Regions from separate parts of the Hydrogenophaga sp. ZJX-1 genome, predicted to be linked through region 2. Evidence: riboswitches for the same ligand, from Rfam matches in the RefSeq annotation. Region 2 holds a riboswitch; the other holds the start of a gene.
The links. Region 2 has a riboswitch for thiamine pyrophosphate ahead of thiC (phosphomethylpyrimidine synthase ThiC). Riboswitches for the same ligand answer to the same signal wherever they lie in the genome.
Positions count from the first base shown of each region.

Region 1: it holds a riboswitch for thiamine pyrophosphate, as region 2 does, so the genes downstream of both, ACN5W5_RS12935 (thiamine ABC transporter substrate-binding protein) here and thiC (phosphomethylpyrimidine synthase ThiC) in region 2, are expected to answer to the same signal.

Region 1 is NZ_JBMBRA010000004.1:204,690-209,100, forward strand. It holds gene ACN5W5_RS12930 (ABC transporter permease) at 1-589, opposite strand, end outside; gene ACN5W5_RS12935 (thiamine ABC transporter substrate-binding protein) at 595-1,665, opposite strand; TPP riboswitch at 1,732-1,840, opposite strand; gene ACN5W5_RS12940 (lipase family protein) at 1,882-3,531, opposite strand; gene ACN5W5_RS12945 (hypothetical protein) at 3,535-4,197, opposite strand.
Region 2 is NZ_JBMBRA010000003.1:176,014-180,424, reverse strand. It holds gene ACN5W5_RS09650 (FAD-dependent oxidoreductase) at 1-129, opposite strand, end outside; gene thiC (phosphomethylpyrimidine synthase ThiC) at 133-2,043, opposite strand; TPP riboswitch at 2,163-2,278, opposite strand; gene ACN5W5_RS09640 (FKBP-type peptidyl-prolyl cis-trans isomerase) at 2,461-2,859, opposite strand; gene ACN5W5_RS09635 (cation-translocating P-type ATPase) at 3,008-4,411, opposite strand, start outside.

The DNA.
Region 1 (4,411 bases), on a different contig from region 2:
GCCAGGGCGCGATCGCCGGCCATTCCACGCGCCAGAAGGCCCGCCAGGGCGTGGCGCCCAGCGTGCGTGCGGCGGCCACGCGCGGCGCGTTCACCTGCTCCAGTGCGTCCACGCCGGCGCGCACCACCACGCAGAGGTTGAAAAACAGGTTGCCGTAAAGCAGCAGCCAGGGCGTGTCCACCAGTTCGATGCCGGCCCCGGCCAGCGGCGCGCCCAGCAGACCGCGCGGACCCCAGAGCGCCAGCACGCCGAGCGCGGCCACCAGCGTGGGCACCACGAAGGGCAGCATCAGCAGGCGCAACACCAGCGCGCGGCCCGGGAACTCCAGCCGCGCCAGCACCCAGGCCACCGGCAGGCCCAGCACCAGGGCCAGTGCGCAGGTGATCGCCGCCTGGGCCAGGGACCACAACACGCGCCAGCGCAGGTAGCCGTCCTGCCAGACATCGAGCCAGCGCAGCGGCTCGCCACCCGACCATGCCCCCGCGCCCAAGCCCTCGGCCAGCAGCCGCACGACCGGCGCCACCAGCAGCAGCGCCAGAAAGGCCAGCGGCAGCGCGGGCAGCAGCCAGCGGGCTGGCAGGCGCGGCATGGGGTTTATTTCAGGACCACCCTGGTCCAGCGCTGCAGCCAGGCCTTGCCTTTGGCGGAGGCATCTGCGGCACTGGGGTTGTCAAACGCGGTCGGCTCGCTGGCGTGCTGTTTCATCACGTCCACACGCGCCGAGCCAACTTCGGCCGGGAACATCCACATCGTGGTCTGCAGGGCCTGCTGGGCCGGGGCCGAGCGCAGGAACTCGATGAACTTGGCGGCGGTATCGCGCGCCGCCGGGTTGCCACCCTTGACCAGCGCCACACCCTCGACCTGGCGGAACACACCGCCCTTGAGGAACAGGTTGGCGGTCGGCGACTCACTCATTTTTTCCTTGGCGTAGAACACCTCGGCGGCCGGGCTGCTGGCGTAGCTGACGACGATGGGCCGTGTGCCGCCGTTGCGCGTGAATTCGGTGTAGTAGGCCTCGGTCCAGCCCTTGACCACCTTCACGCCGTTGGCGCGCATCTGGCCCCACCACTGGAACGCGGCCTCTTCGCCCAGGCCCGCGATGGTGGCGAAGACAAAGGCCTGGCCGGGGCTGGACGTAGCCGGGTTCTGCACCACCAGCAGTTTGGCGTAGGCGGGCTTGGTGAGGTCTTCGAGCGAGGTCGGCAGCGCCAGTCCCTTGCTGACGAACCAGGCCTTGTCGACGTTGAGGTTCACGAAGCCGTAGTCCACCGGGACCACGCCCGAAACCACGCCGTTCTTGTCGGCGCCCTCGGCCATGGCCGCGGCCGAAGCGCGCTGCGCGGCGGGACCGGTGTAGGTGTCGAGCACCTTCGCAGCCACGGCGCGGGGCAGCAAGGTGTTGTCGATGCCGTAGACCACGTCGGCGATGGGCCGGGCCTTGGTGAGGATCAGCTTGTTGACCATCTCGCCGGCGTCACCGGCCTTGACAACCTGCAGCTTCACGCCCGCGTCTTTCTCGAACTGCGCCAGCAGCTCCTTGGGCAGGTCGAACGAGCTGTGGGTGAGCACACGCAGCGGCACCGCCTGCGCCCAGACCGCGGGCGTTGCGCCCAGGGCTGCGAGGGAAACCGAAACCAGTGCCGCAGAAAAAAACCGCCGTTGCATGGGAAGCCGCCTTGTCAAAAAGAACGCCACGGGAAGCGTCTGACAGGGACGGCAACGCACGCATCGGCGGCCGGCTGGTCACGCTCCCTACGCTGGCACGATCCAGATCAGGTGAGAGGGGTATTTCTCAGCCGCGGCCCGCGTCGTTGCGCGCCCGGCACCCCCGGTGAAGCTGCGGATTGTAGAGCGGGGCGGTGCGTGGCGGGGACCCGATCCTCAGATCCGCACGGGCGCCGGGGTCTGCGGCGCTGACGCCACGTGCTGGCTCGCCTGGGCCTGTTCGTTCACCGCCGGCGTGGTTTCGCGCTGCTGCGCCGCTTGCACCAGATGCGCTTCGGTGCTGCGTGCGAGCGCCGGGGCGATGGGCATCTCGCTCAGGATGCGCCCCTCGTGCACGACCCCCAGGCGCTGCCCGTCCTTGCTCACCAGGAAGCGCTCAGGCTCCCCTTGGTCCACGCGCGCGCAGTGCGCCACCGCCGCCGCGCAGACCTGGCTGATCTGCGTGGGGGTCAAGCCCTGGCGCTGCAGCGCTTCGCTGGTCTGCCGATAGGCCTGTGAGAACTGCGCCTGCTGCCCCGGGCTCAGCGCGGGAGCGGCTTGGGCCATTCGGGTCTGCTCATGCCCGCTGGGTGGGGCGCCTTCCCGCATGGCCACGGTCTCGGTCTTGACGGGCTGGCCCTCCGCATCGAATTCGGTGACCCGGGCCGGCTGCGCACGGCGGCCGTTCATTTCGATCAAGGTGCGTTGGCCGCGCTTGTCGTAGTGGTCGATCTCGACGTCGCCTGTGCGGGTGTTGACACCGATGTGCTCCATGCTGCCGTCTTCGTGCCGGATGTGAAACCGGTCGAACGGCGAAACATCGTCGCTGGTCGCCACGCAACTGGCCTTGATCACCGGCGATCCGCCCAGCTTGGCAAACAGCTGGCGCGCTTCGGGTGGCACCCGGGCGAAATCGGCATGGCCTTCTGGAATGCGGTAGCGACCCTGGGCATTCACCGACAGCCCTTGCTGGGCGTTGAACAGGGCCTGGTTGGCGTGATCCTGGCCCATGATGGCCCCGGCCACCAGTGTGCCGCTGCCGCTGAGCACCAGCGCGGTCTTGAGGAATTTGGGCACGGACGGGCCCGGCAAGACGGTGGGCTCCTGCCCCATGCGGCGACTGAGGTACTGGCCCTGCCACACCCCTTCGTAGTTGTAGGTGGCGATGTCGTTGGGCGTGCGCACGTCGTGCACCTGCCGGCCCAAGGCCTGGTAGCGCGCCAGCGCCGCGTCGTAACCCCCCGCGTCCTTGAAGTAATCGCCACGGATGGTTTCGCGCGCGATGGGCAGGCTGTTGTAGACGTACGCGTCGATGTTGTTACGCAGCGCGAAGCTCTGCGCCATGCCGCCACCCAGGCTGTGGCCGGTGGCGGCGAAGCGGTAGTCCTTGTAGCGCTCGTCGTTCCTGAGCGCTTCGAAAGCCCGTTGCGCCTGTTCCTGGATCTTGGTGAACTCGCTGGCGCCGGCATTGCCCAGGTCGGACTTCCAGTTGCTCCAGGCGTCCGAGCCTTTGAAGTCGAAGCTGATTTCGTGGGTCTTGTCGTTGATGGAGACCTTGAACTGGTTCTCCAGCTGGCCATCGGCGTTGTGCTGGGTGTTCCAGCCTTCCTGGGTGACTTGACCGGTGGTGGGGTCCTTGACGAGTGGCTTGTAGCTGGCCGGCAGGTCATCACCCGATTCAGCATATCGCCAGGGCTCCGGGTACTTGGCGACCTTTTCTGCTCCCTGGATGTCCTTGTGCTCATAGGCCCAATAGGCCAAGCGCATGCCGATGCGGGCGTCCAGTCGGTTGGGCAGCCCTTTTTCAGTCTTGGCGTCGGCGTTCATGGATCACCTGCCGCCAATATCCAGCCATTCGTTGCGTGGGGTCATGCAGCCGTTGTCCAACTCTTCCCACTCCCGCTGACGCTCCGCGTCTTTGAGCAAGGTTCTCGATCCGTCGGCGTTGTTCCTGTAGTAGCCGTTTCGAAACTTGGGCCACACGTCATAAGCAATGGAGTAGTACGCCACCTTGGGGCGCCCCTCGTCGAGCACCAGCCGGCGCACCGCGCATTGCTGCTTCAACAAAGGCAGAAGCTGGGCAAGCCCGCGTTCCCAGGCCTCCAGGTGGCCCTTGGGTCCTTTGCTCTTGTCCAGTTGACCCGGGATCGACTCGCTCGTCGCCACCTGCAAAGCCAGCAGGATCTTCGCGTCCATCGACCCCTTGGCCGCAGCCTTCTCGAACAGCGCCGTGATGGCCTTCGGGTCGGTGACGTCGTGGATCCAGCCGTCCGAATTCGCCAGCGCGTAGTAGTAGTCCCCCAGCGGATCGCCATGCGCCTGCAGGTCCTGCATGTGCTTGCGCAGGATGCCGGTCTGCTTGTCGAAGTCGCGCTGCTGGCTGCTGATGTGCACCGGGTCAACGGCTTTTGCCGCCGTCGAGCAGCCGATCTGCACCAGCCCCGCCAGCAGGCACAGGCCCAGGCTGGTGATCCATCGATGTGGTCGTGTCATGTGTGTTCGCTCCCTGCAATATGCCGGATGAATATACATCGAAAGGATTCAATACACGGCGCGTCGCCCCCTGTGTTACCGTGGCCCGGGCCCGCAGCCACTGCGCGGCCCACCCGCGAGATTGCCTCCTCGGCCCGCATGCCCCTGCCCATGGTGCCCATGGAAGCGCTGTGCCCGTTCGACCAGAACCGTTTCACACCGCACACACACCATG
Region 2 (4,411 bases):
CGGTGCTTCCGGACCCGCCGCCGGATCGAACACCGTGACAGTGTGCCCGGCCCGGGACAGTTGCCATGCGAGCAGCCGGCCAAGCACGCCCGCGCCGGCGATGCCGATGCGTGAACGATGGGCATGCATGGCTCAGCCCTTCTTGCCGATGGCGTCCACCGGCACGTAGAACTCGCCGCCCACGGCCTTGAATTCCGCGCTCTTCTGCGCCATGCCTTCGTTCAGGGCCTGCTCTTCGCTCACGCCCCTGGCGGCGGCGTAGTCGCGCACGTCCTGCGTGATCTTCATGGAGCAGAACTTCGGCCCGCACATCGAGCAGAAGTGCGCCTCTTTCGACGAGTCCTTGGGCAGGGTTTCGTCGTGGTAGTCCTCGGCGGTCTGCGGGTCCAGGCCGAGCGCGAACTGGTCGCGCCAGCGGAACTCGAAACGCGCCTTGCTCATCGCGTCGTCGCGCGCCCGGGCGCCCGGGTGGCCTTTGGCGATGTCGGCCGCGTGCGCCGCGATCTTGTAGGCAATGATCCCTTGCTTCACGTCGTCGCGGTCGGGCAGGCCCAGGTGTTCCTTGGGCGTCACGTAGCACAGCATGGAGGTGCCCATCCAGCCGATCATGGCCGCGCCCACGGCGGAGGCGATGTGGTCGTAGCCGGGTGCGATGTCGATGGTCAGCGGGCCCAGCGTGTAGAAGGGGGCCTCGTGGCAGTGCTTGAGTTGCTCGTCCATGTTGGCCTGGATCAGGTGCATGGGCACGTGGCCGGGGCCTTCGATCATGGTCTGCACGTCGTGCTTCCACGCCACCTGCGTCAGCTCGCCCAGTGTCTTGAGTTCGGCGAACTGCGCTTCGTCGTTGGCGTCCGAGGCGCTGCCGGGGCGCAGGCCGTCGCCGAGCGAGAAGCTCACGTCGTAGGCCTTCATGATCTCGCAGATCTCGTCGAAGTGCGTGTAGAGGAAGTTTTCCTTGTGGTGGGTGATGCACCACTTGGCGAGGATCGAGCCGCCGCGCGAGACGATGCCGGTGCGGCGCTGCGCCGTGAGGTGGATGTAGGCCAGCCGCACGCCGGCGTGGATGGTGAAGTAGTCCACGCCCTGTTCGGCCTGCTCGATCAGCGTGTCGCGGTAGATCGCCCAGGTGAGGTCCTCGGCCACGCCGCCCACCTTCTCCAGCGCCTGGTAGATCGGCACCGTGCCGATGGGCACCGGGCTGTTGCGCACGATCCAGTCGCGCGTGGTGTGGATGTTGCGGCCGGTGGAGAGGTCCATCACGTTGTCGGCGCCCCAGCGCGTGGCCCATACCATCTTGTCCACTTCTTCCTCGATGCTGGAGGTGACGGCCGAGTTGCCGATGTTGGCGTTGATCTTGACGCCGAAGTTGCGCCCGATGGCCATGGGCTCGACCTCGGGGTGGTTGATGTTGGCCGGAATGATGGCACGGCCGCGCGCCACCTCGTCGCGCACGAACTCGGGTGTGAACACCTCGGGAATGCGCGCGCCCATGGGGTTGCCGCGCAGGCGCGCTTCACGCGCCGGATCGCCGAGGTACTCGCGCATCCACTCGCGCTTGCCGTTTTCGCGCAGCGCCACGTATTCCATCTCGGGCGTGACGATGCCCTTGCGCGCGTAGTGCATCTGCGTCACGTTGGCGCCGCTCTTCGCGCGGCGCGGCGTGCGCTGCAGGCCGGCCGCTTCGGCGCGCAGGGCCTCGATGCGTTCGATGGTGGTGCCGTTGTTCTGCGCCTCGTTCTTCACGCCGTCGTCCAGCGCGGCGCGCTGGCGCCCGTCATAACGCTCGGTGTCGCCGCGCGCGTCGATCCAGGGGCCGCGCACGTCGGCCAGGCCGGTGCGCACATCGATGGTGGCGGTCGGGTCGCTGTAGGGGCCGGAGGTGTCGTACACCGTGACGCGCTCGCCGTTGCTCAGCGCGATCTCGCGCATGGGCACGCGGATGCTGTCCTGCGAGCCGGGCACGTAGATCTTGCGCGAAGCGGGGAAGGGCTCGCGGCTGAGGGCGAACTGGTCTGCGAAGGGAATCTTGTCGGGGGCGTTCATGGCGGCGGTCTCCTGTGTGGGGCTGTGGATGCTCCGGAGACCGCCCGTCAAAACATGCACCCGGGTCCACGGGTGGCGTGGACGGACCCGTCGCGCGAGGGACGGGTCGGGGATGCAGGCCCTGGGGGCTGCGCTCTTCTTTCGCTGGTACTAGCCAGATCAAGTTCACGGGTTCGGTGTTTCACACCATCTCAGCGCCGGACTTTTTCAAGTCCGTGCACCCCGGAGCAGTGCGCAGTATAGCGGGAGTGCCGCGACCATGTTCTTTGCCAACGTCGCCCCACACGCCTCTGGTGCAAGGAGTCAACAAGCCGCTCAGAGAACGCCAACCAGGGCGCCCGGCGGGGACGCGGGCAAGCGGGGCATGAAGAAGCCGGATCAGACCTCCTGGGGGCCGCAGCCCGCCCGGAACGGGTGCTAGCGTTCGATGCCGAGCAACTCCACTTCGAAGGTCAGCGTGGCGTTCGGGGGAACCACACCGCCCGCGCCTTGCTGGCCATAGGCGCTGGCCGGCGGGCAGGTCAGGGTGGCCTTTGCACCCACCGGGATGTGCTGAAAGCCTTCGGTCCAACAGGGGACCACGCGGTTCAGGGTGAAACTGGCGGGTGTTCCGCGCTTGTAGGAGCTGTCAAATTCCTTGCCGTCGGCCAGCGTGCCACGGTAGTGCACTTTCACGGTGTCCGTGGCTTTGGGGGTGGCGCCCGTGCCTGGCGCGGTCAACAACACCTTCACGCCGGAGGGCAAGGTTTTCGCCTCCAGGGCCAGTGCAGAACCGCAGACCAGGGCCACCGCGCCCAAAACAAATAAAGATCTCAAGGGAGTGCTCCGGGGTTGAACAGCGTCCGAGTGTAAGGCGGCGGTCCCCTCTGTTCGCGTGTCGCCGTGATGCCCTGGCGTGCGCCGTGTCGGTCGGTACTGGCTGCTGCCCGAAGGCCGCAAGTCCTGCTGGCGTGGCACGGTCACGTCACTGCGCCACGAATGGTCGGCGTGAACCGGCGTGGGCTCTTCGGGCCCACTTGATGCCTTCGAACCAGAACACGCTGAACAGGCCCAGCCCGCTGGCGATGGCCAGTTCGTGCGCCGGCAAGGGCGCAAAGCGCAACACGCCCACCGCCCAGGGCACATAGAGCGCGGCCAGCAGCAGCGCCAGGGCCAGACCCACCACCACCCAGAGCGTGGTGTTCGGCGTGCGCAGCGTGGCCCAGAGCGGCCTCGTGGCCGAGCGGTTGGAAAGGATCAGCGCCAGGTTGCCGATCACCAGCGTGGCAAAGGCAAAAGCGCGGGCCTCCGCCTCGGGCAGCCGGGGCGCCGCCCAGGCAAACGCGCCCATCACCGCCGCCAGCACACCCAGGCCCTGCAGCAGCGCCAGCCACAAGGTGACGCCGCCAAACAGCGGTGCGCTGGCGTCGCGCGGCGGGCGCTGCATCACGTCGCTCTCGGCCGGTTCGTTCTCGAAAGCGATCGAGCAGGCCGGGTCGATGATGAGTTCGAGCAGGGCAATGTGCATCGGGAACAGCAGCGCCGGCCAGCCGAACAGCACCGGCAGCAGCGCCATGCCGGCAATCGGCACGTGCACCGCCAGGATGTACGACATCGCCTTGCGCAGGTTGTCGAAGATGCGGCGCCCCAGCCGCACCGCGCGCACGATGGCCGCGAAGTCGTCGTCCACCAGCACCAGCGAGGCCGACTCGCGCGCCACGTCGGTGCCGCGCTGGCCCATGGCCACGCCCACGTGGGCAGCGCGCAGGGCCGGCGCGTCGTTCACACCGTCGCCCGTCATGGCGACGATGTCGCCGCGCGCTTTCAGCGCCTGCACGATGCGCAGCTTCTGCTCGGGTGCGATGCGCGCGCACACGCTCACGGTTGCCATGCGCTCGCGCAGGGCGGCATCGCTCAGCGTCGCCATCTCGTCGCCCGAGAGCACCTCGGCGGCCGACTCCGCCAGGCCCGCCTGCCGCGCGATCGCCTGCGCCGTGGCCGGGTAGTCGCCGGTGATCATCACCACGCGGATGCCGGCCGCGCGGCACTCGGCGATGGCGGCGGGCACCTGCGGGCGCACCGGGTCCGCCAGGCCCAGCAGGCCGACGAACGTGAAGTCGAAATCGTGCTCGTTCGCGGGCCAGTCCTGGCCTTCGAAGCGGCCGCTGGCCACGGCGAGCACGCGCAGGCCCTCGGCGGCCAGTTCGTCCACCACGCTGGCAATGTGCGCCTTCTGCGCGTCGTCAAGGTGGCACAGGTCCACCACCGCCTCGGGCGCGCCCTTGGCGGCCACCGTCTGCACACCCTGCTCCGACGCCGCCCACACATGCGACATCGCGCGCAGCGCGGGGCTGAGTGCGTAGGTCTGCACCAGCCGCCAGTCGCGGTG